DNA from 2 places in the Massilia sp. LjRoot122 genome. Region 1 is predicted to be linked to the other one. Evidence: predicted binding sites of a transcription regulator. Region 1 holds the regulator's gene; the other holds the start of a gene.
The links. The regulator FNR, encoded in region 1, switches genes on or off when oxygen is low (the NO sensors DNR and NnrR bind a similar motif). The targets are predictions, from matches to a motif close to TTGATNNNNATCAA.
Positions count from the first base shown of each region.

Region 2: ACSQ25_RS06620 (universal stress protein) is a predicted target of FNR. The motif match lies at 9,009-9,022, and genes of this name have one in related genera.

Region 1 is NZ_CAXUPB020000001.1:2,209,436-2,224,449, reverse strand. It holds gene ACSQ25_RS09815 (4Fe-4S binding protein) at 1-22, opposite strand, end outside; gene ACSQ25_RS09810 (DUF3306 domain-containing protein) at 19-501, opposite strand; gene ACSQ25_RS09805 (DUF3305 domain-containing protein) at 513-959, opposite strand; gene ACSQ25_RS09800 (hypothetical protein) at 956-1,621, opposite strand; gene ACSQ25_RS09795 (hypothetical protein) at 1,618-2,073, opposite strand; gene ACSQ25_RS09790 (formate dehydrogenase subunit gamma) at 2,082-3,194, opposite strand; gene ACSQ25_RS09785 (hypothetical protein) at 3,205-3,420, opposite strand; gene fdh3B (formate dehydrogenase FDH3 subunit beta) at 3,417-4,100, opposite strand; gene ACSQ25_RS09775 (formate dehydrogenase subunit alpha) at 4,141-6,960, opposite strand; gene ACSQ25_RS09770 (formate dehydrogenase) at 6,980-7,219, opposite strand; gene ACSQ25_RS09765 (TorD/DmsD family molecular chaperone) at 7,250-7,951, opposite strand; gene ACSQ25_RS09760 (DUF2474 family protein) at 8,049-8,177, opposite strand; gene cydB (cytochrome d ubiquinol oxidase subunit II) at 8,179-9,186, opposite strand; gene ACSQ25_RS09750 (cytochrome ubiquinol oxidase subunit I) at 9,176-10,660, opposite strand; gene ACSQ25_RS09745 (hypothetical protein) at 10,921-12,573, shown strand; gene fnr (fumarate/nitrate reduction transcriptional regulator Fnr) at 12,670-13,422, shown strand; gene ACSQ25_RS09735 (helix-turn-helix domain-containing protein) at 13,433-14,188, shown strand; gene ACSQ25_RS09730 (DMT family transporter) at 14,249-15,014, shown strand, end outside.
Region 2 is NZ_CAXUPB020000001.1:1,512,423-1,527,436, forward strand. It holds gene ACSQ25_RS06585 (ATP-dependent DNA ligase) at 1-1,201, shown strand, start outside; gene ACSQ25_RS06590 (hypothetical protein) at 1,670-1,906, opposite strand; gene ACSQ25_RS06595 (ligase-associated DNA damage response DEXH box helicase) at 2,170-4,629, shown strand; gene pdeM (ligase-associated DNA damage response endonuclease PdeM) at 4,626-5,282, shown strand; gene ACSQ25_RS06605 (glycine zipper 2TM domain-containing protein) at 5,368-6,456, shown strand; gene ACSQ25_RS06610 (Crp/Fnr family transcriptional regulator) at 6,517-7,311, opposite strand; gene ACSQ25_RS06615 (response regulator) at 7,727-8,371, opposite strand; gene ACSQ25_RS06620 (universal stress protein) at 8,469-8,936, opposite strand; gene ACSQ25_RS06625 (protein phosphatase CheZ) at 9,322-10,185, shown strand; gene ACSQ25_RS06630 (chemotaxis protein CheA) at 10,185-12,083, shown strand; gene leuC (3-isopropylmalate dehydratase large subunit) at 12,460-13,860, shown strand; gene ACSQ25_RS06640 (lipoprotein) at 13,901-14,023, shown strand; gene leuD (3-isopropylmalate dehydratase small subunit) at 14,052-14,699, shown strand; gene leuB (3-isopropylmalate dehydrogenase) at 14,714-15,014, shown strand, end outside.

The DNA.
Region 1 (15,014 bases):
TGTCGGTGAAACGGATGTTCATGCTTTCCCTTGTGTGGACAGCGGCGCCCCTTCTTGCTCCGGGGCTTGCTCGCTCGTTTCTTCGATCTTTTGATCGCTTTCCTGCTCGTCGCCGAACAGCCGCGACAGCACCCCGGGCGCGTGCTTGAGCGAGGCCAGCATGGCCGGGCTGAGCGGCGAGGCCTGGTTGTAGTCGCTCATGTACATGTCGAGGCCGTCGATCATGTTGAAGTGCGGATCGCTGAACAGCTTCTTCAGGGCGAGGCGCTGCACCGATTTGTCGACGCCCTGTGCCACGAAGGCGGAGAAATCGGCGTCGGGGGTCAGGCGGGCGACGTCTTCGAGAGTGGGGAGCGGCCCTGCTTCGGCTTCCCGCCGTGCCGTCACGGGCACGGGCGCGGGCGCGGGCGCCGCCGGCGGGCGTGGCGGCTCGACCGGCGCGGCATCGCCGCCGGTGGATTTCAGGCGCGCCCAGCGCCGGAAGAATCCTTCATCGGACATCGGGGCCCCGCTCATCCGTGCTCGCGGCCGCGCCGCTTGCCGGCCTTGGGCTGGTAATGCTCGCGCAGGTAGCCGGCCACCCAGGCATAGATCTCGGCCGGCATGGCGACCCCGTCGGCCTGCTCGCCGGAGTCGAACATGCGCGTGCCTTCGAGGTAGCTGACCGAGGCGCGCACCGGGATGGCCTTGCCCTCCTCCATGCGCCACAGCACGAACACCTTCGATTCCGGCGCCATGCAGTTTTCGTAGTAGCCGTCGTTCTCGTCTGTATACAACTCGAGTTCGAGGCCCGAGACCAGGTAATAGTCGCGCTCCGGACTTTCGCTGAGCACCTGCAGGCGCGGCAGGGTGCCGCGGTCCGGCACCACGCCCACCGCTTCCCAGGCCTCGTCGGCCCAGCGGTGCTGCACGGCGCGGCGCTGCATGATGACCGCGATCGGCATGCTTCCCATCTTCATTGCTTGTTCGCCGTCTTGGGGGTGCCGGCCTTCTCCGTCGCCGGGGCCGCGCCCTTCGGCACCGCCTTGGTCTGTCCTACCTTGACGTCCTCGCTCGGCGCCGCGGTGCCCAGCTTCTCGCTCTTGATGGGCACGTTGGCCGCGTTCAGCGCCTGGCGGCTGTGCGGCGCGGCGCCGGTCGCGGGCGCGGCGGCGGCCGTGCCCGGCGCCGCGTTCGCCGGCGGGGCCGCGGGCATGCCGGCATTGGGCGGGGTCACGCCCGGCGGCACCATCCCGGCTGCGGCGGCGGCACGGGCAGCGCCCGGCGGCGCCGCACCGGGCGGCATCGTGTTCACCACGGCACCAGGGGCCATGGTGCCGGGTCCGGCGACGCCGGGCGCCGGGCCGGGCGGCGTCACGGCCGCAGGTGCTGCCGCGATCGCCACCGGCGGATTGACTTTCCAGCCCTTGGACGGCGCCTGCGAACGCCAGCGCGTGCTGAGCGCGTCCATCGAGGCCGCCAGCGCTTCCTTGTCCTTGGCGGCCTTGGCGTCGGCCGCTGCTTTCTTGGCGGCGGCTTCCTGCTGCTGGGCCGGAGTCGGCTTCGGCAGCGCCGCCCACGAGGCCGCGCTGCAGGCCAGCAGGCCGGCCAGCGCGCAGCTCAGTCGAAGGTATTTGCTCATTGCTTGGCTCCCAGTGTTCCCGGGGCTGCCGGGCCCTGCGGGGCGGTGTTGGTGGCGGCCGGGGCTTCCACCGTGCCCGGGGCCGGCGCCGCCGGCTTGCCGTTCTCGCCCGGCTGGGCCTGCGTACCCGGCTGGGCGCCCGTGGGCGCCGTGACGCCGGTAGTCGGTCCCTGGCCGGTCTCGCGCACGGTGCCGGCGGTCTCGGCGCCCGAGCTGGTGCCGCCGGCGCCGCCCGCGTGGCCCGGCGTGCCGCCGGCATAGGTGGCGTCGGTGACGGGCTTGGCCGTGCTGGCGATGATGGCGCCGGCGGTGCGTCCGCCCGCCGTAACCTGGCCCGGGTACTTGGTCTGCTCGATGCCGCCCACGCTCGCGTTGCGGCCGCGGTCGCAGCCGCCGGCCAGCACGGCCATGGCGGCCAGGGCGCCGTGGATCAGGATGGTGGATGCTTTCATGGTGCTCCTCAATGTGCCGGGCCCGGCCGCGGTGCAGGACGCGGCGGCTTGCCGTCCGGATGCGGGCGGTGGGCCGGGTCGGTGGCGGTGCCGTTCTTGACCTGTTCCAGCCAGAGCGAGTGGTGGGCGGCCGCCCAGTTCTCGTCGACGCTGCCTTCGCGCATGGCCTGGTAGGCGCCCGGCGTACCCCAGGTGCCGATGTAGATGTGGCCCATGGCGGCGGCGATGTAGAGGGCGGCGCCGGCCACGTGCAGGAAGTTCGCAACCTGCAGCACGTAGCGGGTCTGGCCGAAGGTGACGAAGTCCAGCACCAGGCCGGTGATCGACATCAGGATGCCCAGCAGGGTGACGCCGAGCCAGAACCAGGCTTTTTCGCCGGCATTGAAGAAACCGGCCGGCGGGTGCTTGTGCGAGACCAGGCCGCCGCCCTGCTTCACCCACTGCCAGTCCTGGCGGTGGAAGAAATTCCGCCGCACGAAGGTGATGAACATCAGGATCGAGCAGACGATGAACAGCGGCCCGACGAAGTTGTGCAGGTACTTGGAGATGATGGCGAACCAGGAGAACAGGTCGTGTCCCATCCAGGGCAGCATGATCTTCTTGCCGTACATGATGATGATGCCGGTGATGGCCAGCGCGATGAAGCTGTAGGCCGTGGCCCAGTGCACGTGCCGTTCCCAGGCGGTGAAGCGCTTGATGCGGCGCCCCGATGCCGGCACCTCTTTCGCTCCTCCGACCGCCTTGTAGAACACGAAGATCAGCAGCGGCACCGCGAGCAGGATGAAGCCGGCGATGCTGGCCAGGGGCCCGTTGCGCAGGTGGCGCCAGGTGTTGCCGCCGCGCTGGACGATGACGTTGGCCTCGGTGGCCCCGTACTGGCCCAGGAAATGGCGGTCCATGTGGACCCGCCCGGACGACGCCTGGCCCTTGCCGGGCTCGCGCACCACCGAATCGCCCTCGATCTGGAGCATGGTCTGCTCTTCGGCGTAGGCGGCCTTGGCATCCTTGTTGGGCACGCCGGCCCAGGCCGACGGCAACAGCAGCGCGAACACGAGGGCGACGATCAGGACCAGCGAAGCGCGCATGGCGCCGGGGCTGGACCGCAGGGGTGTGGTCGGCATCGTCGGCTCCTTACGGGTTGGCCCGGTTGTATTCGTTCTGCTTCATGCCACGGTCCTGCACCTTGGCCGACCAGGCCAGCCGGTCGTTGTGGAAGCGCACCTGGTAGTGGCGGTTGTCTTCCTTGCCGGCGTATTCGCCGCGCAGCCATTCGGGATGCTGGTCGACCTCGAGGCAGCCTGCCAGCAGCAGCGGCAAGGCCAATGCACAATAGCGGAGCTTGCTCATTGCGGGAACCTCCCAGGATGGTTCTGCACGTCGCCCACCTGCTGGTTACTACGCGGCAGGTCGCCTTTCGCCTTGACCTCGCCGCCGCGCTTGGGGCGGCCATAGGCGATCTTCCAGCCCCACAGTTCGGGGCCGTAGCCGCGCGTCTCGACGCGCTGGCGGTAGATGTCGGCGATCTGGTCGGCATCGCCGCCCAGCAGGGCCTTGGTGCCGCATTGCTCGGCGCAGGCCGGCAGCTTGCCCTCGGCGATGCGGTTGCGGCCGTACTTCTTGAATTCGGCTTCCGAGGTATCCGGTTCCGGGCCGCCGGCACAGAAGGTGCACTTGTCCATCTTGCCGCGGTGGTTGAACATGCCGGTCTCGGGGAATTGCGGCGCCCCGAAGGGACAGGCGTAGTAGCAGTAGCCGCAGCCGATGCACTGGTCCTTGCTGTGCAGGACGATGCCGTCCTCGGTGTGGTAGATGCAGTTGGTCGGGCACACCGCCAGGCAGGGCGCGTCGGTGCAGTGCATGCATGCGACCGACACCGAGCGCTCGCCCGGAATGCCGTCGTTGATGGTCACCACGCGGCGCCGGTTGACGCCCCATGGGGTCTCGTGTTCGTTCTTGCATGCGGTCACGCAGCCGTTGCAGTCGATGCAGCGCTCGGTGTCGCAAATGAATTTCATCCTCGCGGTCATGCCGGTCTCCTCCGCTCTGGTCAGTGTTCCGTCTCGTGCACTAGGCCTTCACCACCCGGCACAGCGACACCTTGGTTTCCTGCATCATCGTCACGGCGTCGTAGCCGTAGGTCCAGCCCGTATTGCAGGCCTCGCCGCGCACGGTCGGGGCGCCGCCTTCGGGATAGTGGCGCTCGAGGTCCTCGCCCATCCACCAGCCGCCGAAGTGGAAAGGCATCCAGACCAGGCCGATCGGCACCCGTTCGGTGACCATCGCCATCATCTTGAGGCGTGCACCGGTCGGGGTCTCGACCCAGACGTAGTCGCCGACCTTGGCCCGGATCTGGGACGCGTCGCGCGGGTTGATCTCGACGAACATGTTCTGTTGCAGCTCGGCCAGCCAGGGATTCGAACGGGTTTCCTCGCCGCCGCCCTCGTACTCGACCAGGCGCCCCGAGGTCATGATCAGCGGGAAATCCTTCGAGTAATCGACGTCCTGCACCGACTTGTACAGGGTCGGCAGGCGCCAGAAGTTGGCCTTGTCGTCATAGGTCGGGTACTTGGCGACCAGGTCGCGGCGCGGCGAAGCCAGCGGCTCGCGGTGGACCGGTACCGGGTCGGGGAAGTTCCAGACGTTGCAGCGCGAGCGTGCATTGCCCCAGGGCGCGCAGCCGTGGGCGATGACGACCCGGATGATGCCGCCGGACGGGTCGGTCTTCCAGTTCTTGCCCTCGGCCATTGCCTGCTCTTGCGGCGTGAGCTCGGCCCACCAGCCGAGCTTCTTCAGGAACACGTGGTCGAATTCCGGATAGCCGGTGTCGAGCTGGCTGTCCTTGTTGGTCGAGCCGTCCGCGGCCAGCAGCGACACGCCGTTGTGCTCGACGCCCCAGTTGGCGCGGAACGGCAGGCCGCCCTCGGCGATCGACTTGCTGGTGTCGTACAGGATCGGGGTGCCGGGGTGCTTCAGTTCCGGCGTGCCCCAGCACGGCCACGGCAGGCCGTAGTAGTCGCCCTTGCAGGGACCGTCGTCGGCGCGCATGGTGGTCGGGTTGAAGGTGTGCTTGTTCTCCATGTGGAGTTTCAGGCGCTCCGGCGAACAGCCCGTGTAGCCGATGGTCCAGCAGGAGCGGTTGATCTCGCGCAGGATGTCCTCGATCACCGGTTCGTTCTGCACCACCTTGATGTTCTTGCACAGTTCGTTGTGGAAGCCGAGCTTCCGGGCGAACAGGTACATGATCTCGTGGTCGGTCTTGCATTCGAACAAGGGCAGGATGACGCGCTCGCGCCACTGGATGCTGCGGTTCGAGGCCGTGCACGAACCCGAGGTCTCGAACTGCGAGGCGGCCGGGAGCAGGTAGACGCCGTCGGTGCGCCCGTGCATCGAGGCCGTCATGCTCGGGTAGGGGTCGATCACGACCATCATGTCGAGCTTCTGCATCGCCGCCTTCATGTCCGGCAGGCGGGTCTGGCTGTTCGGCGCGTGGCCCCAGTAGAACACCGCGCGCAGGTTGCTCGGCTGGTCGACGAACTGGTTCTCTTCGTTGACGGCGTCGAACCAGCGCGACACCGTGATGCCGGGCTTCTCCATCAGCTCCTTGGAGGCGAAGCGCGACAGGATCCAGTTGTAGTCGACGCCCCAGGCATTGGCAAAGTGCTTCCAGGCGCCCTCGGCGATGCCGTAGTAGCCCGGCAGCGTATCGCCGTTCGGGCCGACGTCGGTCGCGCCCTGCACGTTGTCGTGGCCGCGGTAGATGTTGGCGCCGCCGCCCGGCACGCCGATATTGCCCAGCGCCAGCTGCAGGATGCACAGCGCCCGCACGTTGGCCGTGCCCACGTGGTGCTGGGTGATGCCCATGCACCACACCACCGAGGACGGCTTGTTCTTGGCCAGCATTTCGGCCGCCATGCGCACCGAGGCTTCCGGCACGCCGGTGACGTCCGAGACTTTATCCGGCGTCCATTTCGCCACTTCCTTGCGCACGTCTTCCATGCCGTAGGTGCGGGCGGCGATGTACTCCTTGTCTTCCCAGCCGTTCTGGAAGATATGCCACAGGATGCCCCACACCAGGGGGATGTCGGTGCCGGGGCGTACCCGCACGTAGTGGTGGGCGAAGCGCGCGGTGCGGGTGAAGCGCGGGTCGATCACGATCATCTTCGCGCCCAGCTCCTTGGCATGCAGGAAGTGCAGCATCGAGATCGGGTGGGCTTCGGCCGGGTTGGAACCGATGAACATCACCGCCTTGCTGTGGTGCAAGTCGTTGAAGGAATTCGTCATCGCCCCGTAGCCGAAGGTCTGGGCCACGCCCGCGACCGTGGTCGAGTGGCAGATGCGCGCCTGGTGGTCGCAGTTGTTCGAGCCCCAGAAGGCGCTGAACTTGCGCAGCAGGTAGGACTGCTCGTTGTTGTGCTTGGAACTGCCAATGATCATCAGCGCGTCGGGGCCGGACTTCTGGCGCAGCTCGATCAGCTTGTCGCCGATCTCGTTGATGGCCTGGTCCCAGGAGATGCGCTGGTATTTGCCGCCCACCAGCTTCATCGGGTAGCGCAGGCGATGCTCGCCGAAGGCGTGCTCGCGTACCGAGGCGCCCTTGGCGCAGTGCGCGCCCATATTAATAGGCGAATCGAAGGCGGCTTCCTGGCGCACCCAGACGCCGTTGGCCACCACCGCGTCCACCGAGCAGCCGACCGAGCAGTGGCTGCAGATGGTGCGCTTGATCTCGGTGGGCACCGGGGCGCCAGGTGCCTGGTCGGCCTTGGCCGGTTCGATCACGTTCAGCGGCAGCTGCCGGGCCAGGGCGCCGGCGCCGGCGGCGACGCCCGCGCCGACCAGGAAGCGGCGCCGCTTGAGTCCGCTGTCGCGGACCGACTTGACTAGGGACATGCTGACTCTCCCGTTATGCTCACCAGTAGGCGGCGGTCTCGTAGTAACGACGGATATGCTCGGTTTCGTGGTAGCCGCGCTTGACCTGCGGCGCCGCCACCGGTGCCGCAGGTGGCGCTTCGGTGGCGCCGGCGCTGCCGGCCACCACCGCCAGCGCGCCCAGCGGCGCGGCTTTCAGGAAGCTGCGCCGGGCAGGGTCCGGCCCCGCGGCCGGCTTGCCGTCCTGTCGCTCTTCCTGTACTTGCGGATGCTGTTCCATGCCTGTGCCTCGTCTTGGTTGACTGTGAAACTAAGCGGGTGAATCGGTGAGCGCCTCCCCTACCACGAAGGCTTCCGCTTCGATGGCGAGAAAGGCGTCGGCCAGCCGGACGACCAGCCGGTAGTAATTCGCGCCTTCGGCGGAGGCGATGTCGGCCAGGCAGCGCTCGTACCAGGGGGCGATGTGAACCTCGAAGAAGGCCTGCTGGACCGCCAGCGGCTGGCGCGGAATCGTGCCTGACTGCGCCGGAGCGCCGGCAATCAGCACGCGCATGGTCTCGCACAGGGCGCCCAGGTGGTCTTCGAACTCGCCGACGCCGCGCACGCGGCCGATGCCGAAGCGCGCCAGGTCGGCGCGCAGCTCGGCCAGCGGGGTGTCGTTCAGGTAGCCGGACAGGTAGCGCGAGCCGTAGGGGTTGACCGGCGGGGTGCCGACGCTGATGAAGATCGCATCGAATTCCTCGGCCACCGCGTCCGGGTCCATGACGCCGGAGGCCAGGGTCAGGGCTTCCCAGGCCTGTTCCAGCGCCGGGTTGCCGCCTTCGGACAGGATCGGATCGGCGTGGGCCAGCGCGTCCAGCAGCGCGCCATCGGGCGCCGCCAGCAGCAGGCGCGACAGCAACGCATACAGGTCGGCGCGCGCCTGGTCCTCGCCGGACAGCGGCAGGGGCACGTTCACGTGCGTGGCGGGGTCGGTGGGACGGTCGATCTGCGGCGCGTCGGTGAAGGACACGGTGCTGTACTCCTGTTAGCAAAGGGTCACTACCAGTGTAGTCCTCCCTTGCAGCAGGCCGCGCACGGTTGACGACCGTGCGTTTTTTGGAAAACCGTCAGCGCATTCCCAGTGCGTGCATGAGGGTGCGGATCACGTAGGCCACCCCCGCCAATGTAAACACGCCGCCGAGCCAAAGGGCGGCCAGCCAGCCGAAGCGCCGCATCCATTCGCGTCGGGTCGCCATGTCAGTGATACCCCGCGTCGGCCTTGACCTTGCCCCGGAAAACCCAGTACGACCAGCCCGTATACATCAGGATGATGGGCAGGATGAACAGGGTGCCGACCAGTGCGAAGCCCTGGCTGCTCGGGGGCGAAGCCGCCTCCCAGATGGTGATCGCGGGCGGCACGATGTGCGGCCAGATGCTGATCGCCATGCCGCTGTAGCCGAGGAAGATCAGGGCCAGCGCCGCCACGAAGGGGACCCGGTGCGGGTCGCGTGTAAGCGAGCGCAGCAGGAGCACGATGAAGACCAGCACCAGCACCGGCACCGGCGCCAGGAACAGGATGTTCGGGAAACTGAACCAGCGCTCGGCCACCGCCGGGTCGCGCCACGGGGTCCAGATGCTGACGATGACGATCGCCGCCAGCAGCATCAGGGCGAAGGGGCGCGTCACCTGCACCATGCGCGCCTGCAGCTCGCCCTCGGTCTTCATCACCAGCCAGGTGGCACCCAGCAGGGTGTAGGCGATCATCACCCCGACGCCGGCCAGCAGCGGGAAGGGGGCGATCCAGTCGAGCGGTCCGCCGGCATAGCTGCGTCCCGAGACCGCGATGCCGTCCAGGAAGGCGCCCAGCGAGACGCCCTGGAAGAAGGACGCCACCACCGAGCCGCCGATGAAGGCCTTGTCCCACAGGTGGCGTTCGTGTTCCTTGGCCTTGAAGCGGAATTCGAAGGCCACGCCGCGGAACACCAGGCCGACCAGCATGAAGATCAGCGGCAAATAAAGCCCCGACAGGATGATCGAATAGGCCACCGGGAATGCCGCCAGCAGCCCTTCCCCGCCCAGCACCAGCCAGGTCTCGTTGCCGTCCCAGACCGGCGCCACCGTGTTCATCATGGTGTCGCGGTCGCGCTTTTTCGGCGTGAAGGGGAACAGCAGGCCGATGCCCAGGTCGAAGCCGTCCAGCAGCACGTACATGAAGACGGAGAAGAAGATGATGATCGCCCAGATGACGGTGGTATCAATGCCCATGATCGCTGTCCTCCTTGTTCCCGCCGAGGCGATCCGGCCTTGCCTCGCCTTCGTCGTCGTCGTTCTGCACGTCCGCGGCCGACAGCGGCCGGCTCGGCGTCCGGTCTTCGCCAGGCCCGCCCTGGGCCGGGGTGTGCAGCTCGAAGCGCTGCGGCCCCTTGCGGATCATGCGCAGCAGGTAGACGGTCCCGGTGCCGAACACGAAGAAGTAGGCGACCACGAACAGCACCAGGGTCAGGGCCAGCGAGGCGGCGCCGTGCGGCGAGACCGCGTCGGCGGTGCGCAGCACCCCGTAGACCACCCAGGGCTGGCGCCCGACCTCGGTGGTGGTCCAGCCCGCCAGGATGGCAATCAGGCCCGCCGGCCCCATCCACAATGCGAAGCGCAGGAAGGGGCGGCTATGCCACAAGCGCGCCTCCCCTCCCCGTTTGCGCCGCAGCCACAGGCTCCAGGCGCCCAGCGCGATCATGAGCAGGCCCAGGCCCACCATCAGGCGGAAGCTCCAGAACACGATCAGCGAATTGGGCCGGTCTTCGCGCGGAAAGTCCTTCAGCCCCGGGAACTGCCCGTTCCAGCTGTGGGTCAGGATCAGGCTGCCCAGGTGCGGGATGCCGACCGCATACTTCGTCTTTTCCTCTTCCATGTCCGGCACGCCGAACAGCAGCAGCGGGATCGCCTTGTCGCCCTCGTTCTGCCAATGCCCTTCCATCGCCGCCAGCTTGGCCGGCTGGTGCTTCAGGGTATTCAGGCCGTGGAAGTCGCCCACCACCGCCTGGATCGGCGCGACCAGCAGGATCATCCACATCGCCATCGACAGCATCTTGCGCACCGCCGGGTTGTCGCGCCCGCGCAGCAGCTGCCAGGCCCCCGAGGCGCCGACGATCAGCGCCGTGGTGAGGTAGGCGGCGATCACCATGTGCAGCAGGCGGTAGGGAAAGGAGGGGTTGAACACGATCGCCAGCCAGTCGGCCGGCACCATGCGTCCGCCTTCGATGGCATAGCCCTGCGGGGTCTGCATCCAGCTGTTGGCGGCCAGGATCCAGGTGGCCGAGATCAGGGTGCCGACCGCCACCGCGCAGGTGGAGGCGAAGTGCAGGCCCGGACCGACGCGGGTCCAGCCGAACAGCATCACGCCCAGGAAACCGGCCTCGAGGAAGAAGGCGGTCAGCACCTCGTAGGACAGGATCGGCCCCATGATGCTGCCGGCGAATTCGGACAGGTAGCTCCAGTTGGTGCCGATCTGGTAGGCCATCACGATGCCGGACACCACCCCCATGCCGAAGGTGACGGCGAAGATCTTGAGCCAGTAGTGGTAGAGGTCGACGTAGACCTGGCGCTTGGTCCGCAGCCAGCACAGCTCGAGGACGGCCAGGTAGCTTGCCATGCCGATTGTGATTGCCGGAAACAAGATGTGGAAGGACATCGTGAACGCGAATTGCACGCGCGCCAGATCCAAAGCGGACAAACCGAACATGCGGCCTCCTTTTGCTCGTCGACCTCCGTTGTGGTGTCCAGAATCTAGCATGCGGCGTGGGTGCGCACGCTTGGCGGTGTCGAATTGATACGCGATGCGGTCTTTCCAGCTCGAACGTTTCTCTCCGTCAGAAAACCAGAGGTCACTGATCCATATTAATGACGTGTCAGATCGGTCCAGCCGGCCCGAACCACTCGTCTATATTGGCTGACGATTCGCCCCCCCCGATCATCCATCCCTGAGCACACGAGGAGAACGACATGGCACCAAATGACCGTCTTGACCCCGAGGCCCTGGTCCTCGACCGGCCCCGTACCCCGGACCAGCCTGCCGGTTCCTCGGACCTCCGCGGCCCCTGGGCCGAAGCCGAGGCCCAGGTCGAGGAAGGCGGGCTGCAGCCCGCCCTGAGCGGAACGGGTTTCACCTACCGGCACGACTGGGGGGCGCGGCGCGGCGAATGGCTGCTGCGGCTCAACTGGAATGCCATCCAGCCCGGTTCGCGGGTGTTCGTGGCGATCGGCGAAGGCGTGCCGGGCGGGCCGCCGGCCGGCAAGTTCATCGGTGCGGCGCGCTACACGGTGCACAACGTGGCCCCGCGCTGGAACGGCGTCGACGTCTGGATCAACATCGAGTGGAGCTCGGACATCTCGCTCTACGTCGACTACCTGATCGTCAACCCGCCCGTGGCGCCCCCGGCCCCGCGCACGGTCGCGGTCACGGTGCACCGCCACAGCAGCGTTGCCCTGAGCGAAGCCGACGCCGACCGGATCCTGGCCGACATGGGCACGATCCTCCAGAACGACGACACCGGACCGGACGTCGCGACCCCGGTCCGCTTCGTGCGCAACGGCGAGGTCAGGGTGCTGCCGGCGACGGTCCCGGGAACCATCCAGACCTCGGCCGACCTCACCGCGCTGCTGAGCGCGGGCAGCGGGATCAAGATCGTGCAGGCGATCCGCTGGTGCGGTGGCCCCGGCGACAGCATCATCGGCTGCGCCCCGGTCGGCAGCGCCTCGGTCAACGTGGCAGCGGTGCGCTTCACCGCCAACCAGGAAGGCCTCATCTGGGTGCACGAATACGGCCACAACTGCGGCCTCGGCCACCGCACCGACGACCCGCGCGCGGTCATGTACCCGTCCGTCGGCACCGACCACAATGTGGTCAATGCCGCGGAGTCGGCAGCCTACCTGGCGGGCCCGCTCACCATCACCGACAATGTCATGCCCGCCGGCGGCTGCTCCTGCGGCGCGGGCGGCCTGCAGCTACCCGCCGACGTGCGCGACTTCGTGTCCCGGCACTGGGTCGAGGGCGTGCCCTGGGAGCTGGCCTCGCAATACGGCGAGAAGGACGCCCGCCTGCTGCTGGACTGGCTGGTGCAGGAACCCCAACAGCACGAGGAGTTCCTGACCCAGATCGTGGCCACCCTCGGCTACATCGGCAGCGAGATCGCGGTCCAGCCGCTGATCGACTTCGTCCAGGGACCCGGCACTGGCCGGGCGGTATTCAATGCGAAGAACACCGCCCTGCTCCGGCTGGGTGACCTGGCCAACCGCTCCGGCAGCCAGGCCGCGCTCGACTTCCTGGTGCGGGTCGCGGGCGACATGGGCCTGGCCCGCGCGCTGGCGGCACCCCAGGCATCCGCCGAGGCGGCCGAGGCGGCCAAGGGCCGGGACGTGGTGGCGCCGACCCTCGACACCCTGGCGGCCGAGCTGGCCGTGGCCGCGACCTTCGGGCTGGCGCTGGCCGGCACGGCGCAGTCGCAGCAGACCGTCGAAGCGCTCAGGGGGGATGCCGACGCCTTCGCCACCGTGAACCAGGCGGCGCTGGAGGCGGCCGGGATCGCCTCGACGGTGCGCGCCAAGGGCCGGCACGCGTACTACAAGATGAAGGCGGAACACCGGCATCAGCTGTAATCGACCTGCCCTCTGGAAAATGAAAACCGGGATGCAGACCAGCCGTCTATAATGGCTGCGTCAGCATTTCGGTTTTTTTTCGCCATGAACCAACCCATGTCGCTTCCGGGCGAAGCGCCGGTCAGCATCCAGGCCCTCAAGACCAGCTGCGGCGCCTGCAGCATGCACCAGCTGTGCCTGCCGATGGGGCTCGAGGATGCCGACATCAACCGCCTCGACCAGATCATCGGCCGCCGCCGCCGCCTCGCGCGCGACGAGCGCCTGTACGCCATGGGCGAGCCCTTCCGCAACCTGTACGCGGTGCGCTTCGGGCATTTCAAGACCTACCAGGTGAACGCGGCCGGAGAAGCCCAGATCACGGGTTTCCAGATGGCCGGCGAACTGCTGGGCATGGACGCGATCAGCGGTACCCACCATTGCGACGCCGTGGCGCTCGAGGACAGCGAGGTCTGCGAGATCCCCTTCACGCGCCTGGAAGAGCTGTTCGGCCAGGTGCCGGCCCTGCTGCGCCACTTCCACCGCATCATGAGCCAGGAAATCACGCGCGAGCAGAACGTCATGCTGCTGCTCGGCAATATGCGGGCGGAGCAGCGCTTCGCGGTGTTCCTGGTCAACCTGTCGGCCCGTTATGCCGCACGCGGCTATTCGCCGAACAGTTTCCAGCTGCGCATGTCGCGCGAAGACATCGGCAACTACCTCGGCCTGACCATCGAAAGCATCAGCCGCCTGCTGTCGCGCTTCAAGAAGCAGGGCTGGCTGCAGGTCGACAAGCGCGAAGTCACCCTGCTCGACCCGGTCAAGCTCAAGGCGCTGGCGGCCGGTACCGACGTCTGCAGCCCGATGGGCTAGTGTTGCCGAGATGGCCGCGCCCCTGCTCGACCTGCACCTGCGCAGCTATGGCGAGACGCGCTTCTCGGACCGCCATGCCTACGCCCAGCTGGTGCTGCCCGTCAGCGGCGAGGTCGCGCTCGAGATCGAAGGACGCCAGGGACGGCTCGATCCGCTGCATGCCGCGCTGGTGGCGCCCGGCGCCTGGCATTCGCAGTGCAGCCCCGTCGCCAACCAATCCCTGATCCTCGACGTGGGCGCGGCCAGCTTCGAACAGGGACCGTGGCAGCGGCTGCTGGAGCGCCCCTTCACCGCCATCGGTCCCGCTGCCCGCAAGCTGGTCGAATTCATGGGCATCATGGCCGCCACCCAGCCGCCTGCCCCATCGGTGCTGCAGGGCTGGACGCCGCTGCTGCTCGACACCCTCACGCTGGGAACACCGCGGCCGGCATCGCGCCTGGCCGCCCTGCTCGCCCGCATCGAGGCCGAACCCGGCCTACCCTGGACCACCGAGGAGATGGCGCGCACGGTGGGCGTCAGCACCAGCCGCCTGCACGCCCTGTTCCGCCTCGAACACGACACCACGCCCCATGACTGGCTGCTGGCCTGCCGGCTGCGGCGCGCCTGCGAGTGGCTGGCCGGTACCGGGCAAGCAGTGGCCGCGATCGCGCTGGCCGCCGGGTTCTCGGAGCAGAGCGCCCTGACCCGCGCGATGCGCCGGGCGATGGACACCACGCCGGCCGCCTATCGGCGCCGACATCGAGAGAACCCGTCAAAACCGCAGTAGCGACGGTCAAGAAACGCGCAGAGGCTCCATCGACAATCTCCGTTCAAAGGAGATCACTCGATGTTTACGCAGATTCAAACCAGCTCCGGCAGTTCGCAACTCGGCATCGGCGCCGGCATCGCCGCCGGCGCCTTCTGGGGCCTGGTCTTCCTCGCGCCCGTGTTGACGCCCGGCTTTTCGCCCCTGCAGCTGTCGGCCGGCCGCTACCTCGCCTACGGCATCGTCGCTGCGGTTCTGATCGCACCCGCCTGGAGGCGCCTCAGGCGCAGCCTGGGCTGGCGCGACTGGCGCGGCCTGGCCTGGCTCAGCCTGACCGGCAACATCGTGTATTACCTGTTCCTGGCCCAGGCCGTGCAATCGGGCGGGGTGGCCATGACCTCGATCGTGATCGGCCTGCTGCCGCTCACCGTCACGCTGGCGGGCATGCGCGAACACGGCGCGCTGCCGCTGCGGCGCCTGGCGCCCTCCCTGGTGCTGGGCGGCGCCGGGCTGGCCTGCATCAGCCGGGATTCCCTGGCCTCGGTGGAAGGCGGATCCGTGCTCGGCCTGCTGTGCGCGATCGGCGCCCTGCTGTCCTGGACCATCTATGCGGTCGTCAACCGGCGCTGGCTGGCGCGGCTCGAGGGCATCTCGGGACAGGAATGGAGCCTGCTGGTGGGCGTCATGACCGGCGCCCAGGCGCTGCTGCTGGTGCTGCCCGCCTTGCAAGCGAATGGCGCATCGCATACCACAAGCGAATGGCTGCAATTCCTCGGCGTCGTGACGGCGGTGGCGATCTTCTGCTCCGTCGTCGGCAACGCGCTGTGGAACTTCGCCAGCCGCGCGC
Region 2 (15,014 bases), 700 kb from region 1:
CGGTTTCCGCGTGGGCGTCTCGCGCCTGCTGGTGACGCGCGCGCTGGCGGCGATCGCCGCCGTGGACAGCAAGCTGATCGCCCAGCGCCTGATGGGCTGGACCGACAACTCGGTGCGGCCCACCGCCGCCAGCTTCCTGAAGCTGATCGCCGCGCAGTCGGACGAGGAACATGCGCTGCGCGGCGGCCAGCCCTATCCCTTCTTCCTGGCCCACCAGCTGCAGGGCGACCCGGCGGCGCTAGGCGAAGTGGACGACTGGCAGGTCGAGTGGAAGTATGACGGCATCCGCGCCCAGCTGGTGCGGCGCGGCGGGCAGAGCTTCCTGTGGTCACGCGGCGAGGACCTGATCACCGAACGCTTTCCTGAGCTGGCCAACTTGCACATTCCGGAAGGCACGGTGCTGGACGGCGAGGTGCTGATCTGGCAGCCCGGCTGCGCCGCCCCCGCGCCCTTCGCCGACCTGCAGAAGCGCATCGGCCGCAAGACCCTGAGCGCCAAGCTGCTGGCCGAGTTGCCTGCAGTGCTGTGCTGCTACGACCTGCTGGAGTTCGGCGGCGTCGACCTGCGCGCGCTGCCCCAGCACGAGCGGCGCGCGCTGATGGAAACCGAGGTGGCCGCGATCGACCTGCCGCAGCTGCGCCTGTCGCCGCTGGTAAAGGCCGACAACTGGGACGATCTGGCGAAGCTGCGGACGGAGTCGCGCGAGCGCGGTGTCGAGGGGATGATGCTCAAGGCGCGCAGCGCCCAATACGGCGTGGGCCGCACCAAGGACGTCGGCACCTGGTGGAAGTGGAAGATCGATCCCTACACGGTCGATGCGGTGCTGATCTACGCCCAGGCCGGCAGCGGAAGGCGCGCCTCGCTCTATACCGACTATACCTTCGCGGTGTGGGACGGGGAGGGCGAGGAGCGCAAACTGGTACCCTTCGCGAAAGCCTATTCGGGCCTGACCGACGCCGAGATCGCCCAGGTGGACAATGCGGTGCGCAAGACCACCATCGAAAAGTTCGGGCCGGTGCGTTCGGTGAAGCCGACCATGGTGTTCGAGATCGGCTTCGAGGGCATTGCCCTGTCCACCCGCCACAAGGCCGGCATCGCGGTGCGATTTCCGCGCATCCTGCGGCGCCGTACCGACAAGCCGGTGGAGGAGGCGGATACCCTCGACACGCTGAAAGGTCTACTGGCGGCTGCCGGTACCTAACCGGAATTACTTCCAAAAGCGGGGTCCAAAAGCGGGGTCAGGTCTGACATTTAGACACACAAAAGCGGGGTCAGGTCTGACATTTAGACACAAACTCATCCGCAGATGAACATTCTTACAGCGCACAAAAGCGCAAAGCGGGGTCAGGTCTGACATTTAGACACAAACTCATCCGCAGATGAACATTCTTACAGCGCACGTGAAACCCCATATTGATGAGCGCATGTCTGATTGTCAGACCTGACCCCCACTATTGATGAGCGCGTGTCTGATAGAAGCGGGGTCAGGTCTGACATTTAGACACAAACTCATCCGCAGATGAACATTCTTACAGCGCACGTGAAATCCCATATTGATGAGCGCGTGTCTGATTGTCAGACCTGACCCCAACTATGGAAGCTGGGGTGCGTCCAGTGGGCCGGCTTGCGCCCCATCCTTGCTCATCATCGCTGCACCCCTTGCTGTCGCCTAATCGTCCATCGGCCGGCGCGGGAAGGGAACGATCGCTTCCGACATCTGCAGTTCGGCGCTGGGCGTACGCCGCAAGCCGGGCTGGTCGAGCACGCGCGCGATGACCTCCGGCGGGACATGCATGTATTCCATGTAGTGCCGCGCCACCCTCTGGTCGCGCACCATCAGGATGTTCACCCCGCGCGTTACCACTTTTGCCGTTTCGACGTCTGTGCGCCTCTGCCGTTCACTCATGTCACGATCCGCTGGCCGAGCTGCGCAGGCCGGCGTCATTTTCAAAAGCCCACCATACACCCATTCGGCGGGACGCCGGCGAAAATTTTCCGCACCTGCTTCAGGACAATTTCTACAGGATACGGACCCTGGCACGAGGCGCCCTTGGCCTGCGCCGTCCGGCAGAGGCCTCTGCTAGACTCGGCCCAGACTCAACGGCCAGCAAGCATGGACACGACATTCGAACACGAGCGAACAGCCGGCATGTGCGTCCGGCCGCCTGCATGAGCGGGCCCACGCCAGCCACCGTCAAGGCCTGGTTCGCCGCGCGCGGCTGGACCGCCTTTCCCTTCCAGCGCAGCGTCTGGAAGGCGGCACTGGCCGGGCAATCCGGCCTGCTGCATGCGAACACGGGCGCCGGCAAGACCTTCGCGGTCTGGTTCGCGGCCCTGCAGCGCGGCTCGCTCGTCAAGGGACGCAAACCCGCCGGCCTGCGGGTCCTGTGGATCACCCCGATGCGCGCGCTGGCGGCCGACACCCTGCGCGCACTGGAGCAGTCGGCGGCGGAGCTGGCCCCCGACTGGACCATCGGCGCGCGCACCGGCGACACCGGTTCGGCCGAGCGCGCGCGCCAGTCGCGCAGCTGGCCCAGCGCCCTCGTCACCACCCCCGAAAGCCTGTCGCTGCTGCTCAGCCACGCGGCCGCGCAGGAGCAGTTCAAGAACCTCGACATGATCGTCATCGACGAGTGGCACGAACTGATGGGCAGCAAGCGCGGCGTGCAGGTGCAGCTGGCGCTGGCGCGCCTGCGCCATTGGCGCCCCGAGCTGGTGATCTGGGGCGTGTCGGCCACGATGGGCAACCTCGACCTCGCGCGCCAGGTACTGCTGGGCGGAGACGAAGGCGTGCTGGTCGAGGGCGACCTGCGCAAGCAGATCGTGGTCGACTGCCTGATCCCGGAGAACGTCGCGCGCTTCCCCTGGGGCGGGCACATGGGCCTGCAGATGCTCGGGCCCGTGATCCGCGAGATCGAGCACTACGAGGCCACGCTGGTGTTCACCAACACCCGCGCGCAGTCCGAGATCTGGTACCAGAACATCCTCGATGAAAGGCCCGACTGGGCCGGCGTGATCGCGCTGCACCATGGTTCGCTCGACCGCGAGGTGCGCGAGTGGGTCGAGATGGGCCTCAAGAAGGGCGAGCTGAAAGCCGTGATCTGCACCGCCAGCCTGGACCTCGGCGTCGATTTCCTGCCGGTCGAGCGCGTGCTGCAGGTCGGCAGCGCCAAGGGCATCGCGCGCCTGCTGCAGCGCGCCGGCCGCAGCGGCCATGCGCCGGGGCGGGTGTCGCGCGTGACCCTGGTGCCGACCAACAGCCTGGAATTGCTGGAGGCGGCCGCCGCCAGGAAGGCGGTGGCGGCGCGCCGCATCGAGGGCCGTTACGTGCCCAACAAACCCTTCGACGTGCTGGTACAGCATCTGGTCACGGTGGCGCTGGGCGGGGGCTTCCGCTCGGGCGAACTGTTCGAGGAAGTGAAGCGCGCCTGGTCCTACCGCCACCTGGACGAGGAAGAATGGCAGTGGGCGCTCGACTTCGTCGCGCGCGGCGGCCAGAGCCTGACCGTGTATCCCGAGTACCGCCGCGTGCTGCCGGACGAGGAGGGCGTCTACCGCGTGCCCGACACGGCCATCGGCCGGCGTCACCGGATGGGGATCGGCACCATCGTGTCCGACTCGACCATCTCGGTGAAGTACATGAGCGGGGGCCGCATCGGCAGCGTCGAGGAATCCTTCATCTCGCGCATGAAGCCGGGCGACCACTTCCTGTTTGGCGGGCGCATCCTCGAATTCGTGCGGGTCCACGAAATGACGGCCTTCGTCAAGCGCGCCACCACCAACCGCGGGGCGATCGCGCGCTGGGGCGGGGCCAAGATGCCGATGTCTTCCGAGCTGGCGCATGCGGCGCTGGAAGAGCTGCGCCTGGCCTCGCAAGGTATCTACGACAGCCCCGAGATGGAGTCCATTCGTCCGCTGATCGAGATCCAGTGCCGCTGGTCGGCGCTGCCGACCAGCGAGACCCTGGTCCTCGAAAGCATGAAGAGCCGCGAAGGCTGGCACCTGTTCGTCTATCCCTTTGCCGGGCGCTCGGTGCACATGGGACTGGCCTCGCTGTTCGCCTTTCGGCTCGGGCGCATGCAGCCCTCGACCTTCTCGATCGCGATTAACGATTACGGCTTCGAGTTGATGAGCCCTGAAGCGGTCGACTGGACCCGCATTTTCGAGGTCGCCACGGGCGCGGACGTGGACCTGTTCAGCACCGACTGTCTGCTCGAGGACGTGCTGGGCAGCCTGAACGCGACCCAGCTGTCGCAGCAGCGCTTCCGCGAGGTGGCGCGCATCGCCGGCCTGGTATTCCAGGGCTACCCGGGCCAGCCGAAATCGAACCGCCAGCTGCAGGCCTCCTCGTCCCTGTTCTTCGAGGTCTTCCGCAAGCACGACGCCGGCAACCTGCTGCTGACCCAGGCGCAGCGCGAAGTGCTGGAGCAGGAGCTGGAACTGACCCGCCTGCGCGAGACGCTCGAGGAGCTGCACGGGCGCCGCGTCGCCTTCCGCGAAGTGAAGCGCGCCACGCCCTTCGGCTTCGCCCTGATGGTCGAACGCTTCCGCGAGAAGGTCAGCACCGAGAAGCTGTCCGACCGCGTCGCGCGCATGGTGCGCGAACTGGAAAAGGCGGCCGCCGTATGAGCGGCGCCGGCGTGGCCGTCAGCGTCGCCGGAGAAACCGTGCTGCTGCTGCCGGAAAAGGCGCTGTACTGGCCGCACGAAAAGATGCTGGTGATCGCCGACATCCACTTCGGCAAGGCCGCGGCCTTCCGCGCGCTGGGCGTGCCGGTGCCGCGCGGGACCACCACCGAGAACCTGCTCGGGCTCGATGCCCTGGTCGATGCCCACGGGGCGCGCCACGTGGTCTTCCTGGGCGACTTCCTGCATGCCCGCGCGGCCCATGCCAGTGCCACCCAGGCGGCCATGCTGGCCTGGCGCGAACGGCGGCGCGATTTGCAACTCACCCTGGTGCGCGGCAACCACGACCGCCATGCGGGCGACCCGGCCGCGGCGCTCGGCATCGCCCTCGTCGACGAGCCGCATGTGCTGGGGCCCTTCGCCTTCTGCCACCATCCCGACCTCGATTCCCCGGGCTATGCGCTGGCCGGCCACATCCATCCGGTGTATGTGCTGGCGACCCGTTTCGACGCCTTGCGCCTGCCGTGCTTCGTGGTCGGTCAGGACCGCATGATCCTCCCATCCTTCGGCGCCTTCACCGGCGGCCATGCGATCCGCCCGGAACCGGGCGACCGCATCTACGTCAGCTCGGGCGAGGCGGTCCACTGCGTACGATAGCGTACCGACCCTTGCTGTGCTCGAGCGTACTGTCTTGTCAGACACAGAGGTGACCCTGTAAGCCATCGACAAGGGAGGAGAAGCCATGGTTTTCCGCAAGCTGCTGCAAGCCGCGTTCACCGCGCTGATTGCGCTCGGACCGGTCCTGACGGGTAGCGCCACCGTCCAGGCCCAGCAATACCAGAACAACCGCGCCTACGGGCCGGTCATCAACGGATTCAACGTGGAAGAGGTGCGCCGCCTGACGCCGGGCGTGGAGCTGCATTTCGACCTGTACGGCAGCCCGGGCGGCACCGCGACGCTGCGCATCGACGGCGCCACCCGCAACCTGAACCTGACCGAAGTCGAGCCGGGCCAGTACACCGGCACCTACACGATCGGCACCCATGACCGGATCCGCCCGGAAAGCGGCGTCACCGCCAACCTGCGCCTGGGCAACCAGGTCGCCACCAACCTGCTGAGCGAATCGCTGCTGCAGCCGAATGCGCCGCGCGGCCAGCGCCGCGGCGAGCTGGCGGGCGCGCCGGCAATCGAGCGTTTCGACGTGCAGGGCAGCCCCGACCTGAGCCCGGGCAACGAGCTGCGCTTCACGGTGTTCGGCACGCCGGGCGGCCGGGTCGAGGTCTCGGTTGCCGGCGCCCGCGGCGTGTTCTTCCTGCCGGAAGTGCGGCCGGGAGAATACGACGCGGTGTACACGATCCGCGCCGCCGACCGGATCGCGCCGGACAGCCGCGTGACCGCCACCATCCGCGCCAACGGCCGCTATGCGAGCAGCGTGCTGGGCCGTCCGCTGCTGGCGGGCGCCCGCGTGAGCGAACCACGCCAGGCGCGCTATTGCAGCAATTGCGCTGTGGTCGAGGCGGTCAACGTGATCGAAGTCTCGGGCAATGGTAATTACCTGGGCACGGCCGGCGGCGCCGTGGTGGGTGGCCTGCTCGGCAGCCAGGTCGGCAGCGGCAGCGGCCGTACCGCGGCCACGGTGGCCGGCGCGGTGGCGGGCGGCCTGGCCGGCCGCCAGGTCCAGCGCAATATGAACAAGGAGCAGCGTTACGAGGTGGTGGTGCGCTACGCGACCAGCGGTTCGACCCAGACCCTGCAGTTCGACAACGATCCGGGCTTCCGCCAGGGCGACCGGGTGCGGGTGAACAGGGGCGTGCTGTCGCGGGATGAGTGATCTGCAAAAGTAAAGGCCGGCTCCTTCGCAGGGGCCGGCCTTTGTTCTTGATCGGTCGGTTCAGGCCGTCGCCAGTACCTGGTCGTCGCCCGGCTGTTCGCTCTCGGCCTTCTGCTTGGCGCCGGCCTTGGCGCGCGAGCGCGAGGGCGGCAGGCGGCGCAGGGTCTTGAGCGCCTCGGCGTCCTTGATGCCGATGGTGCGCTGGTCGACGGTGATCAGGCCGATCTCGTTGAAGGCCGACAGGGTGCGGCTGACGGTTTCCAGGGTCAGGCCGAGGTAGCTGCCGATCTCGTGGCGGGTCATGCGCAGGTTGAACAGCTTGCTCGAGTAGCCCATCGCGGCGAAGCGGTCGGCCAGCGAGACCAGGAAGCGGGCCACGCGCGCCTCGGCCGACAGGGCGCCGAGCATGCCGATCATGGTCTGCTCGCGCACCAGTTCGCGGCTCATGACGCCGTACATCATGTTCTCGAGCTCGGCGTGGACGCGGCCGAGGGCGGTCAGTTTCTTGAAGGGCAGCAGGATCAGGTCGCAGTCGGACAGGGCCACGGCTTCGGAGGCGTAGTGGCGGGTGTGGATGCCGTCCACGCCCAGCATGTCGCCCTTCATCGGGAAGCTCAGTACCTGCTCGTTGCCGAATTCGTCGATGAGCACGGTTTTCAGGAAACCGGAGTTGACGATGTACAGGGTGTCGAAAGCCTGCCCGATGGTGTGGACGCGCTGCCCGGTCTTGAACTGGACATGCTGGAACAGCAGCTCTTCGGAGGTCACGGAGACGCTGGCCGGGATGCGCAGCAGGTCGCAGACTTCCTTGAGGTTGGACCAGAGGCGTCCCTGGCGCTGGCGGCCGGCTTCCATGGGGGAGTGCAGGGTCGGCTGGGTGACATTGCGTTGTTCTGATGTTGGCTGGGACTGCATGCTCATCTCCAGGTGAAAGACTCAGGGTTTCAGGCGGCGACCACAGGGCGGAGCAGGCAACCGGCGCTGTGGAGGAAGACCCCGCTGCAGGCTGGCTCACGCTGGGACTTGGATCGCAAGCAAGTCGAAACGCTGAATTCAGTATGCCAACACGAGTCCGGCACGGATATCAGCGATGGCTGAATATGTAGGTAGGAGAGATCGTCGGCTTGTAGGAATACTCCGACACACAGCGTTTGCTACAGAGGGAAGGGCCAGGCCGGTGCTATAGGAAAAGGGATGATGCCAGGCAGGCAAAGCGCCTGGGGGAGGGCGCTGGCGGGCACAAAATCGCCCGTGGGGTGTCTAAATCGTCTTAAGCTTTCATTGGGGACAGTAGTCGATGTGCAACGGCGTACTGGACCATTTCCGACAGCGAGGACATGCCCATCTTCTGCATGATGCGGGTCTTGTGGGTGCTGACCGTCTTGACCGACAGATGCAGATTATTCGCGATCTCGGTAATCGATTTCCCACCGACGAGTAGCGAAAACACCTCGAATTCGCGGTCCGACAGTTGTTTGTGCAGGAGCTGTTCGTTCGGCGCCATGATGTTCAGGGCCAGCTGTTCGGCGACTTCGGTACTGATATAAGGGCGCCCCGAGGCCACCTTGCGGATGGCGCCGACCAGCTGGGTGCCCGCGCTCTCCTTGGTGAGATAGCCTTGGGCGCCGGCGCGGATGGCCCGCACCGCATACTGCTCTTCCTCGTGCATGGTCAGGATCAGGATCGCCAGCTTGGGCGCTTCGCTGCGGACCTGGCGGATCAGGTCGACGCCGCTGCGGCCCGGCATCGACAGGTCGAGCAGCAGCAGGTCGAAGCCGCCCTGGCGAACCTGGGCCAGGACTTCGAAGCCGTTGGTCGCTTCTCCGGCGATCTCGATATCCGACGCACCGTCGAGGATGCGCTTGAGTCCTTCGCGCATGATGGTGTGGTCGTCAGCAATTACGATGCGAATCATAAAACCATCCTTCGGGGTGAAAGCGACAATGAACGATTCAGGCTAACACAGGACGCCAACGGCATTTGTCGTGCTTTCTCACCAGCCGTCCGGCGCTTCACGCGGGCGCCGGCTCGCTGATCAGGCGGTGCACCAGGACCGGCTTGGTCGTGTGCGACAGCACCTTGTTGGTCACGCTGCCCAGCAGCAACTGGCCCCAGCCGCTGCGGCCATGCGAGCCCATGAAGATCAGGTCGCAGCCTTCCTGCTCGGCGACGTCGACGATCTTCAGGGCCGCGGCGTCGGAAAACGCGGTCATGCAGGCATGCTTCAGGCCGGCGCCGGCGCAGGAACGCATGATCTTGCCCATGTACTCCTCGCCCATGCGGCGCATCTGCGCGATGTATTCCTCTTCGCTCGGGTAGGAGGGTGGAATGATTTCCACGTACACGGGATACTGGTAGTCGGGAGCGACGAACAGGGCCAGCACTTCGGCGCCCATCTGTTGCGCGAATTTGACGCCGGCGCAGGCCGTATGCTGCGACACGGCCGAGCCGTCGGTGGTGATCAGGATTTTGCGGTACATGGTTGACTCCTCCAATGGCCACGCCATTCTGGGGCGTCCGGGACGTGGCGGCGATTGCAAGAACGCAAACTGTTGAGCTCGATCAAACTTCAGACCCTTAATTCAGTGCAACAGTACACCGATGGGGTCATCACGTTACGAAAAACAACACCTCCCTTGTGTAAATATTCAGGAACCGCTGCATTTAATTGTCGCGGAATTAAGTTTCGCTGTCCATTTTGTTGCGACTCCTTCTCCGAGATTTACCTACGGCAACCACGCTGCTAAACTTCCATGCAGACTTGAACCATCCTGCATGGCGCCCGTGCGCGCCCGGATGGATGCAGTAAACACCGAATTGAAACGCTCATTGCGCACTTAAAGACACCATGGAGAAGCAGGGATTATGACCGACGCCGCTGACGATTTCGACGCACTATTCGAGGAAGTGGCGGCCCAGCGCGCCAGCGCTCCGGCTGCCCCGGCACCGGTGGCCGAGCCGGCGCCCGCGCCTGCCGCAGCCGCAGCCGACGAAGACGACCTCGAGTCCCTGTTCGACCAAGTGGCCGCATCGAGCGCCCCGGCCATCGCCGCCGCGGCAGCACCGGCGGCTGCGGTTGTCGCCGTGCCGGCTGCGGGCGCCGTGGCGGGTGACGGCGAGCACGCCATGTTCGAGCGCCTCGGCGGCATCGTGCGCCTGCTGCACGATTCGCTGCGCGAACTCGGCTACGACAAGGCGCTGACCGAGGCCTCGTCGGCCATCGTCGATGCCCAGGACCGTCTGGAATACGTCGCCACCCTGACCGAACAGGCCGCCAACAAGGTGCTGAACACCCTGGACGACGGCATGCCGGCCCAGGACCTGCTGTCGAAGCAGGCCAAGGACATGGAAAACCGCTGGGGCGACCTGTTCTCGGGCAAGCTGAGCCTGGACGAGTTCAAGGCCCTGGCCGGCGACTCGCGCCAGTTCGCGGCCAGCGTGAACGAAGCGACCGAAGCCGAGAAGGCGCGCCTGCTCGAGATCATGATGGCCCAGGACTTCCAGGACATCACCGGCCAGCTGATCAAGAAAGTGGTGAAGATCACCCAGACCGTCGAGCAGGAACTGGCGCAGCTGCTGCGCGACCACGCGCCGGCCGACCTGAAGGAAAAGCTGGCGAAGAAGGAAACTCCGCCGGTCGAAGTGCCGCTGATGCAGGGCCCGTCGGTGCCGGATACGGCGCTGAACCAGGACAACGTTGACGATCTTCTGGCCGATCTGGGATTCTAATGGACGATATGCTCAAGGACTTCGTCGTCGAGGCGATGGACCTTGCGGTGAATGTTGAAGAACATTTGCTGCGCCTCGAACGCGATCCGGACAACAAGGAAACGCTGAATGCGGTGTTCCGCTCCTTCCACACGATCAAGGGCGGCGCCGGCTTCATGGGCCTGCCCGCGCTGGTCGCGGCCTGCCACCTGACCGAAAACCTGTTCGACGCACTGCGCACCGGCGCCGCGCCGGTGACCCCGCTCGCGATCGAAGCGGCGCTCGAGGCCTCGGGCTTCGTGGCCGACCAGCTGAATGACCTGAACAACGGCACGCCGCCGGAAGGCCTGGCGTCGATGCCGGAAGCGCTCGAGCGCATCCTGACGGATGCGATCGAAGGCAAGGGCACGCCAAGCGCAGCACCGGCCGTACCGGCTCCGCTTGCTGCTGCTCCTGCAGCCGCTGCAGCGGCGCCAAGCGCTGCGCCGGTCGCCGCCGCTCCGGCCCCGGCCGCCAGCGATGATGGCCTCGACTGGGTCGCCATGTACAACGCCGTGGTACCGGCCAGCGCCGCGATCGCGGCAGGAGCGGCTTCCGCCGCAGCGGCCCCTGCGCCAGCCGCAGTGGCCCCGGCCGCCGCCGACGCCGCGCCCGCCGCCAGGGCCTCGGGCTGGGACGGCGTCGACCGCCGTTCGAACGACAAGGTCGCCGATGCGCGCGCCGCCGCGGCGCCGGCCAAGGACGAAAGCATCCGTATCGATGCGGTCAAGCTGGACGCGCTGCTGGAAGTGGCGGGCGAGTCGGTGCAGGCCGCCAACCAGGCCGCCGTGCTGCTCGAGCGCCTGCAGCAGTTCAAGTTCGAAGGTCCGGCCGCCGCCCTGATGGCGACGCTCACCGAGACCCTGGAACGCGCCTCGCGCTACTCGGCCGAACTGCAGCGCGCCACGCTGGCGACCCGCATGCAGCCGGTGGGCCGCCTGTTCCAGAAATTCCCGCGCCTGGTGCGCGAGCTGGCCAAGGACCTCGGCAAGGACGTCGAGCTGACCATCGAAGGCGCCGAGACCGAAGTCGACCGCGTCGTGGTGGACAGCCTGTACGACCCGCTGGTGCACATGCTGCGCAATGCGCTCGACCACGGTGTCGAGTCGCCGGAAGAGCGCGTCGCCGCCGGCAAGCCGGCCAAGGCCTTCATCCTGCTGAAAGCCTGGCAGGAAGCCAACAGCGTCATGATCGTGCTGCAGGACGACGGCAAAGGCATGGATCCGGTCAGGCTGCGCAAGAAGGCGATCGACAAGGGCCTGATCGGCGAGAATGGCGCCCCGAACGACGACGACGCCTACCAGCTGGTGTTCCTGCCGGGCTTCTCGACCAAGGAAGTGGCTTCCTCGGTCTCGGGCCGCGGCGTGGGCATGGACGTGGTCAAGACCGCGGTCGAGAAGAACCGCGGCGCGATCCGCATTGAGTCGCAGCTGGGCGCGGGCACGCGCTTCGCGATCCGTCTGCCGATCGAACTGTCGATCGTCCCGACCATGCTGGTGTCGACCTCGAGCGCCTCGCTGGCGCTGCCGATGGCCGTCGTCGAGCGCGTGGTCGAGCTGCCGGAAGAGTTCCAGTGCGTGGGCGGCGCCCCGGTGCTGAAGGACCAGGGCCGTCCGCTGCCGGTGCGTTCGCTGGCGCTGGCGCTGGGCTACGAAGCCTGCTCCGAGCGCGTCGGCATCGTCATCAACGCCCCGCAGCCCTACATCCTGGCGGTGGAAGCGGTGGACGGCACGGCCGACCTGGTGATCAAGCCGATGACCGCGCTGTCGGTCGAGGGCATCACCGGTACCGCGCGTTCGGCCGAGGGCGAACTGGTGCTGGTGGTCGGCCTGTCCTTCCTGATGGATGGCTGCCGCAGCAACGTGCGCCTCGCCGCGTAACGATTTTTCGTAGGGTGGGCGGGTCTCCCGCCCGCGCGTTCAACCAGCTTTTGGTCAGCCGCGACACTGATCATCGGTGATTGAACGCGCGGGCGGCATAGCCGCCCACCCTACAACTGCAGTCACGTAAGTAGTTACCGCAGTGCGCAATCGAACGATTGTTTCCGCTCTGTGGCAAAAGCGCATACAAAAGCCTGAGCAAGCCCGCTCAGGCTTTTTTTATTTGCATACTGACTTGTCTATGCAAATAACATTTGCCGGAAATTTCGTTTATTGGCAGAAAAATGCGTTGCCCCGGCTTGGTGCGGCAGTGCACAATTATGGCATAATCAAAAACCGTCCCCGCATAAGGGGTACCGCGCTCACCGGATAGACCATGCAAAAAACGCTCTACGACAAACTCTGGGATTCCCATGTCGTGCGTGCCGACGCTGATGGCACCACAGTCCTCTACATCGACCGCCACCTGGTGCACGAAGTCACCAGCCCGCAAGCCTTCGAGGGTCTGCGCGAGGCCGGCCGCGGACTATGGCGCACCTCGGCCAACCTGGCGGTGGCAGACCACAACGTGCCGACCACCGACCGTGCCCACGGCATCGCCGACCCGACCTCGCGCCTGCAGGTCGAGACCCTGGACGCCAATGCGAAGAGCTTCGGCCTCACCTACTTCAACATGAACGACAAGCGCCAGGGCATCGTCCACGTGATCGGCCCGGAGCAGGGCGCCACGCTGCCCGGCATGACGGTGGTCTGCGGCGACTCGCACACCTCGACCCACGGCGCCTTCGGCTGCCTGGCGCACGGCATCGGCACCTCGGAAGTCGAGCACGTGCTGGCCACCCAGACCCTGCTGGCCAAGAAGTCGAAGTCGATGCTGGTCCAGGTCGACGGCGAGCTGCCGCCGGGCGTCACCGCCAAGGACATCGTGCTGGCCGTGATCGGCAAGATCGGCACCGCCGGCGGCACCGGCTACGCCATCGAATTCGGCGGCTCGACCATCCGCGCGCTGTCGATGGAAGGCCGCATGACGGTCTGTAACATGGCGATCGAAGCGGGCGCACGCGCCGGCATGGTCGCGGTGGACGACACCACCATCGACTACGTGAAGGGCCGCCCGTTCTCGCCCAAGGGCGAGCAGTGGGAGCAGGCCGTCGCCTATTGGCGCAGCCTGCATTCGGACGAAGGCGCAAGCTTCGATACCGTCGTCACGCTCGATGCATCGGACATTCGCCCGCAGGTCACCTGGGGCACCTCGCCCGAGATGGTGACCTCGGTCGACGGCCGCGTGCCGGACCCGCGCGACGAGGCCGACGCGGTGCGCCGCGGCGCCATCGAAAAGGCGCTGGCCTACATGGACCTGGCGCCGAACACCCCGATCGACCAGATTAAAATCGACAAGGTCTTCATCGGTTCCTGCACCAATTCGCGCATCGAAGACCTGCGCGCCGCCGCCGAGGTCGTGCGCGGCCGCCAGCGCGCGCCCAACGTCAAGCTGGCGATGGTCGTGCCGGGCTCGGGCCTGGTCAAGGAACAGGCCGAGCGCGAAGGACTGGACCGCATCTTCGTCGACGCCGGCTTCGAATGGCGCGAGCCGGGCTGCTCGATGTGCCTGGCGATGAATGCCGACCGCCTGGAACCGGGCGAGCGCTGCGCCTCGACCTCGAACCGCAACTTCGAGGGACGCCAGGGGCAGGGCGGCCGCACCCACCTGGTGTCGCCCGCGATGGCGGCGGCGGCAGGAATCGCCGGCCACTTTGTCGACGTACGCGCACTCTGATGCGTTAATACCGCTTTAACCCGTAACAACAGGAAACATCATGAAGAAAGTCATCGCCCTCGCACTCGTCGCTCTCACCCTGGCAGGCTGCAACACCATCTCCGGCATCGGCCGCGATGTGCAGAAGGTTGGCCAGGTCGTCACCGGCGCCGGCGGCAAATAACAATTCAATAATAAGGAGCCGGAGCGACATGGACAAATTCACCGTACACGAAGGACTGGTGGCGCCGCTCGACCGCGCCAACGTCGACACCGACGCCATCATTCCGAAGCAGTTCCTGAAATCGATCCGCCGCACCGGCTTCGGCCCGAACCTGTTCGACGAGTGGCGCTACCTGGACCACGGCGAGCCGGGCCAGGATTGCAGCAGCCGCCCGGTGAACCCGGACTTCGTGCTGAACCAGCCGCGCTACGCGGGCGCCTCGATCCTGCTGGCCCGCAAGAACTTCGGCTGCGGCTCTTCGCGCGAGCACGCGCCCTGGGCCCTGCAGCAGTTCGGCTTCCGCGCCATCGTGGCGCCGAGCTTCGCCGACATCTTCTTCAACAACTGCTACAAGAGCGGCCTGCTGCCGATCGTCTTGTCCGAAGAAGAGGTGGACGGCCTGTTCAAGGCGGTGGACAGCACGCCCGGCTTCAAGCTGGTGGTCGATCTGGAAAAGCAGCGTATCGGCAGCGCCGACGGCAGCATCTCCTACGGCTTCGCGATCGACGACTTCCGCAAGTACTGCCTGCTGAACGGCCTGGACGACATCGGCCTGACCCTGCGCCACGCCGAGGACATCCGCACCTTCGAACAAGGCCACCTGGCTGCCCAGCCCTGGCTGGCGAATACCATCTGAACGAGAGAGACCGCATGAAAATCGCAATCCTGCCGGGTGACGGCATCGGCCCGGAGATCATGGCCCAGGCGGTCAAGGTCCTGAACGCCCTCGGTGAACCCTTCGAGATGGAAACCGCACAGGTCGGCGGCGCCGGCTACGCGGCCCACGGGCACCCGCTGCCGGAAGGCACCCTGAAGCTGGCGAAGGAAGCCGACGCGGTGCTGTTCGGCGCCGTCGGCGACTACAAGTACGACACGCTCGAGCGCGCGCTGCGTCCCGAGCAGGCCATCCTGGGCCTGCGCAAGGAGCTCGGCCTGTTCGCCAACCTGCGTC